2 regions of the Psychrobacillus sp. FSL W7-1457 genome follow, and region 2 is predicted to be linked to the other one. Evidence: predicted binding sites of a transcription regulator. Region 2 holds the regulator's gene; the other holds the start of a gene.
The links. Region 2 encodes Rex, which represses fermentation and respiration genes when NADH is low (regulators of the CRP and FNR family bind a similar motif). Its sites were predicted from a motif close to TTGTGAAATATTTCACAA; they were not measured.
Positions count from the first base shown of each region.

Region 1: the regulator Rex is predicted to act here: its motif matches at 2,102-2,119, upstream of NSQ95_RS15975 (cytochrome ubiquinol oxidase subunit I).

Region 1 covers NZ_CP151993.1:3,245,028-3,248,454, forward strand. The annotation lists gene NSQ95_RS15970 (cytochrome d ubiquinol oxidase subunit II) at 1-618, opposite strand, end outside; gene NSQ95_RS15975 (cytochrome ubiquinol oxidase subunit I) at 615-1,961, opposite strand; gene NSQ95_RS15980 (hypothetical protein) at 2,248-2,691, opposite strand; gene NSQ95_RS15985 (hypothetical protein) at 2,779-3,096, opposite strand.
Region 2 covers NZ_CP151993.1:3,390,941-3,394,367, forward strand. The annotation lists gene NSQ95_RS16570 (type II CAAX endopeptidase family protein) at 93-812, shown strand; gene NSQ95_RS16575 (GNAT family protein) at 825-1,400, shown strand; gene NSQ95_RS16580 (redox-sensing transcriptional repressor Rex) at 1,515-2,150, opposite strand; gene NSQ95_RS16585 (ABC-F family ATP-binding cassette domain-containing protein) at 2,278-3,427, shown strand, end outside.

The DNA of each region.
Region 1 (3,427 bases), 150 kb from region 2:
TGACCAAATCAGTGCATACTTTCTCATCAAATGAGTGGCTTTTGCATCCCCAGCCTTATTAGCATACCAAGTTAAGAAAACTGCAGAAATATATAAAACAGATGTCAGACTTAAAGCGACTATGGCCCAGGTTAAAGGACTTTTGAACAAGGCATCATAATTTAAACTTGGTGAGCCGTTGACCAGATCAACGAAACCGCCTTCAGAAATAGTCAGTACGATTGATAAGGAAGCAGGTAGTAACAATCCAGATAAACCATACATAAAGGAATATCCTTTATGGCCCCTTGATCCATACGTTTCAAACGCATAATAGGAGCCTCGAATTCCAAGCAGTATTAATGCTATGCCTACTGGCACGAGAAGAGTAGTTCCATAATAGAAGGCTGTCTTAGGAAAAAAGCCAATAATTCCTACGAAGAAAAATACAAGAAATACATTTGTGACCTCCCAAACAGGTGACAAATAACGCTGAATAATATTACTCAATATATGTTGCTTACCAGTTATCAAGCTATACGCATTAAAGAAGCCAGCACCAAAGTCAATGGAGCCTACCACTACATAACCAAATAGAAAAGTCCATAAAACGGTGAGACCTATAATCTCTAAACTCATGTAATGTCACCGCCTTTGTCCGATTTTCTATCCTCTATTTCCTGTTCAACAGGATTTCTTCGGAACATCCGAGTAAGTACTACAACACTTCCAACTCCAAGAACTAAGTAAAGGCCTGCAAACAGAACTAACATAAAATCTACCTGCCCACTTGTCGTTGCTGCATCCTCCACCCTCATGATTCCTCTTAATATCCATGGCTGTCTTCCTACCTCAGCTAGCCACCAGCCTGCCTCAATTGCAATTACGGCAGCAGGGCCACTTAAAAATAAGAGCCATAGAAATAATTTAGAATTAACGAAGGTCCATTTTAAACGTTTACCTAACCAATAGAATGCTGCTAATGCAGCAAGACCCATGCCGATTGCTACCATGATATTAAAGAGATAATGGATATAAAGAGGAGGCCTTTCATCTTCTGGAAACTGATCGAGCCCAATAACCTCTGCAGTTGGATTAGAATACGCTAGTATGCTCAAAGCATACGGAATCTTAATCGCATATTTCACTTCTCCATCGTCTAATATTCCAAACAAAATGAGAGAGGCGTTTTCCTGCGTTTCAAAATGCCATTCAGCAGCTGCTAGTTTTTCTGGCTGATACTCTGCTAAATATTTTCCGGAAAAGTCTCCTATAATAGCTGTGGCAATCGAAAAGATCAATCCTAGCTTAACGGTTAAGTATAAAGCTTTTTTATGATAAACATGGTTAGACCCCTTTAACAAACGAAATGCAGCAATAGATGCCAATACAAATGCAGATGTCATATACGCCGTTACAACAACATGTGCTACCTTTGTTGGCATAGCAGGGTTAAACATCGCTATCAGCGGATTAATATTGACCAACTCTCCATTTACCATATCAAAGCCCTGTGGAGAATTCATAAACGCATTCACAATCGTAATAAACACGGCAGAAAAGGAAGCACCGACTGCAACGGGAATAAGTAACAACAAATGCTTTTTCTGATTCTCAAAACGATCCCATGTATACAGATAAATGCCTAAAAAAATAGCTTCAAAGAAAAATGCAAAAGTTTCCATAAACAATGGTAGGGCAATTATATTACCAGCTAGCTCCATAAAGTTTGGCCACAGTAAGGAAAGTTGCATCCCGATTGCAGTTCCCGTAACAACTCCTACTGCGACCGTAATCACAAATCCTCTAGCCCAGCGCCTAGCGAGTAATATGTAATGTTCGTCATTCTTTTTTATACCTACCCACTGAGCAATCATAATCATCAGTGGAACTCCAACACCGATTGTCGCATAAATAATATGAAAAGATAAGGTTAACTCAGTTAAGACACGACTATAGAAAACTGAATCAGCATTTCCCATACTTGACTCTCCTCACCCTCCAAAAATTCTTCCAGCAATAGATAGTATCATAATACCTGCCACTACAAAGGCGAGCCACATTAAGTATCTCTCTTGTCTCTTATACACTAACCATTCCTCCTTTATGATGCCCAGATATATTATTAAATTATTCCCAATATTATTGGATTCATAACCTTTTAGAGAAGAAAGTCAAAAAATAAAAATCCTTTTGCAATAATTAAGAAAATAATGAAGACTAATATTCATTTCAATAAGAGAAGATCGAATTCATAACAAGTGCTGATTAGTCTTCTAAAACTTCTAAATGCATAAGGTTATTAGAATCACTTTGTAATTCAGATGTACTCCACCCTAATTGGATAACATCACCTTTATTACGAGCGAAATATTTATATTCCACTTGTGGTTCAGTATCAAATATTACTCCTATGTGATATGGATTTGAGGATTCATAGCCGTCCTCACGGTGAGGCACCGTCCTATATTCCCAAGTTTCCACAGGGTACCGCTCTTCCAAATAGATCTGTATATAACCTACTTTTTTTTCTATTTGCATATCAATCCAATACGGACGAACAAAATAAAAGATAACGAAGGACACCAAAAACAAAAGAGCCAGTCCCTGAATAATTTTTCTCCATTTTCCTTTCAAAATAAAAGAAATTAATAGAGTAACTAGTAAAGTTCCGCAAACTATCACTAATTCAAGTAATTCTACTGGATGCATAATTATCCCCCTTTTTAAATCCATTGCTTACGTTTGTTCAATAAGAAAAAGGCTTTACTCCTTTTTGAAGTAAAGCATCTGTTCATATCAGTTTTGGCGTTCAATTTCTATTTGTTCTATTTGGTCTAAAATCCAAGGATGATTACCTTTTTTCGAATAAGTTGTAAAATATTCTTTACCTTCCTCAATTAGATGCCAAGCCATCTCTTCATCTACAACAATTTTAAAAGCATGTTCCTCTGTGTCATTATTGGGGTCATAAGCTTTTACCCAGTATTCCTTATAATCGTCTGAGTGACCTTTTTCTATAACTTTCAAAAAAGAAGATGTCGATGAATATGGTCCTCCACAAGATGTTAGTATCAATAATACAAATAAGAGTATATAAATCAGATTTTTTGTCATTGTCCCTCCCCCAATTATTGTTCCCTAATGTACTGTTCTCTGTACAATCTAATACTTCCTTCTTAAACTGGCTTTTTTAGCTAACCTATAGCATAACTGTAAATAGAAAAACGTGAAATCTACAACTATATTTCACGTTTTTACCACTTTTAAAGCTAGCTTATGGAGATGGCAACTCTCCTAGGAGACCATCCCCTCCGTAAGCATCTCAGGATTGAAGAGGATATGGAGAAGTGCTCCTGAAAAAGCGTACGCTTTAACAAAGAACACTATAGATAATTAGAATAGAAGCCCCAAAAACTTCACAAGATCGTAAAATTTTCGAGGCCTT
Region 2 (3,427 bases):
TTAGTTTTCCATTACAATAAGGCTAGTACATATAATAATTACCCGCATGCTATTGCAATGGAAACTTTATAGAAGACGGAAAGGATATTTAGATGAAAAAACAACAAACAGCCTTATACATATTAATCACCTACTGTGTCATGCAGCTCTCCGGAATCATCTTTGCTTCTCTGCTATTTATGGCTTTTAAATACTATAACCTGGAAAATCCTATGTTACTGGCTAACGGCTGGTGGACTTTCATCGGAATGGGAACTGCAACAATCATCACTTTACTTATCATACGAAAAGACAAGAGCTTTATCCGACCTTTAAAGGGACAAGCTTCGAGCACACTTAAATCAGTTGCCTGGGGAGTATTGGGATTCATAATGGTTTTGTACGGCCAGGCCCTTGCTGCTAATATTGAGATCAAGTTTTTTGGAATCGAGCCCGGTTCTGAAAATACACAAGACTTCATGGAACTAGCTAGTTCGGTGCCCTTTGTTTTTTTCTCTATCGTATTCTTTGCCCCAATCTTAGAAGAGCTCATCTTCCGTCGTATCATTTTCGGAACATTATTACCTAAAACAAACTTCTTTGTAGCAGCACTTATAAGCTCACTGTCCTTTGCAGTCATCCATTTTGAGTTTACGCACATACTAATATATGCTGTGTCTGGTTTTATATTCGCATTCATTTATTATAAGACAAAACGAATCATTACTTCTATTATTGCCCATATGCTTTTAAATGGATTCGTAGTAATTGCACAACTATATAATGAAGAAATTATTAACTTCTTTGAAAGATTAGCAGAAATGTTGCAATAAGGAGGAATCATTATGACTTTTTCATTTACCAAATTTCCTACAATAGAAACGGAAAGACTTATTCTCCGAAAGGCAACCGAGCAAGACTCCGACGACATTCTAGAATTGTATGCCAATGAAAATGTTGTACAGCACATGCCACTCGATCCGTTTACTTCTATTGAAGATGCAAAAGGCGAGATTAGTTGGTACGAGAAAATATTTTTGGAGCAAACTGGTTTGCGTTGGGTAATAGAAAAGAAAGTAAACAAAAAAGTGATTGGTACGTGTGGTTACTTAAACTATGAGGTTGAACATAACCGGATAGAAATAGGATATGACCTCTCCCCTGAATCATGGGGAAAGGGAATTATGACGGAGACATTAAAGGCTATTATTCACTTTGCCTTTTTAGAGTTAAACGCAAACAAAATTGAAGCTCAAATTACGTCAGAAAACGATGCATCCCTTCACCTAGTAAGTAAGCTAGGCTTTCACAGAGATGGTGTTCTAAGGGAACATGAATTTGAAATGGGACGCTATATCGACCTTGTCATTTATTCCCTTCTTGCTAGAGAATATACGAATAAGCCTTCGACTAAATTATAGTCGAAGGCTTATTTCTTAGATATTTTTGTGGGAAAATACTTCGGTGGCTGAGGAACTGCCTCCTCGCATTTCCCCATTTGCCTGTCGGGGCAGACATAGGCGGTTTCGCTTTTCTTATATATCGTTTCGAATCATATAGATTAGTGTTTGAAGTTCTACGGAAAGGTCAATCGTATGTACGCGAATCTCATCCGGTGTGCTGATTGGAACAGGGGTGAAATTTAAAATCCCTTTTACATCTGATCCAACTAGGAGGTTGGCCACCTCTTGGGCAGAACGGCTTGGAAGAGTGAAAATGACTAATTCAATTCCGTATTCCTTCAGTTTTTCTAGCATCACACTGGAATGAAAAACTGGGATATCGCTAATAATGGTTCCTTCGAGTGGTGCCTTCGTATCAAATGCGACTACTATTCTAGTATTATGATTTTTTTGGAAATTATATTTTACAAATGCTGTCCCTAAGCTACCAACACCTATCAATGCAACCTTCGCGGCTTCGTCTTGATCTAATGTTTTTCTGAAAAACTCTAGTAGATGGGGTACATCGTAGCCATAGCCTTTTTTACCTAATGCACCAAAATGAGAAAAGTCTCTCCGGATGGTTGCCGAGTCGATTTTCATCGCTTCACTTAGCTGTTGGGATGAAATACGTTTATGCTCTGCATTGTGAAAGCTTTGCAAAAATCTATAATATAAAGGAAGTCGTTTCATCGTCGCTTGAGGAATGCGAGGTACATCACGTTTCATAAGTATCCTCCTAATGTATAAGGCAAATTCATTTTTTCACGTTACCTTTCTTTCATTGTAAAGGGAGAACGTTGCAACGACAAGTCCTATCTATTACACTTAGGATAGAATTGAGGTGCAAATAATCGTGATCGTTTTACAAGTAAACCAAGTAACTAAATCCTTTAACGGGGAAGATATATTAACAAACGTAAAGCTAGAGGTTCAAGACCGTGACCGAGTTGCACTAGTCGGTCGTAACGGTGCTGGGAAATCTACCTTACTTAAAATAATTGCTGGAGAAATGTCCTATGATTCCGGTGACATTATCCTGCCAAAAAATATTAGACTAGGCTACTTAGAACAGCATGCCGGTTTAGAATCCAAGCTGACCATTTGGGAGGAAATGAAATCCATCTTCAGTCATTTAATAGACTCCGAAAAAGAATTACGTTCATTAGAAGCCCAAATGGCTGACCCTGCTGTCTATGAGGATTCAGAAGCCTACGCTAAAGTAGCTGCTACATATGACGAGTTACAGCTTGCATTTAACGAGGCTGGTGGCTATCGCTTTGAATCTGACATCCGCTCTATCTTACATGGGATGCAGTTTTTCCCGGACGACTATGACAAGCCTGTACAAGCCTTATCTGGCGGACAAAAAACGCGCCTAGCTTTAGCTAAAATGCTATTAAGTAAGCCCGATTTACTCATACTCGATGAGCCTACAAACCATTTGGATATCCAAACACTCAGCTTCTTAGAAAACTATTTGAAAAACTATAGTGGAGCCATTTTAATCGTATCCCATGACCGGTACTTCCTAGATCAGGTAGTAAATCTAGTGTACGAGGTTTCTCGCCATAATGTTACGAGATACGTTGGTAACTACAGTGCCTATTTAACGCAAAAGGCAAAAAATTATGAGCTGGATAAAAAGAAGTATGAGAAGCAACAAGAGGAAAAGGCAAAGCTAGAGGATTTTGTTAGTCGTAACCTGGCTCGTGCCTCCACAACCAAGATGGCGCAGTCTCGAAGAAAGGTAATCGAGAAGACAGACTGGATGGATGCACCTGATGGCGATGAAAAATCTGCTAACTTCGGTTTTACCATCGACCGGCCTAGTGGTAACGACGTTTTGCGCTTAGAGGACGTGGCAGTTGGCTACTCCAATAAAACCGTCTCCTCTAACATCTCATTTTCTGTGTACAAGCAGGACCGGATTGCATTAGTTGGACCGAATGGCGTCGGTAAATCCACCTTGCTGAAAACAATTATGAAGCAGCTTCCATCTGCTG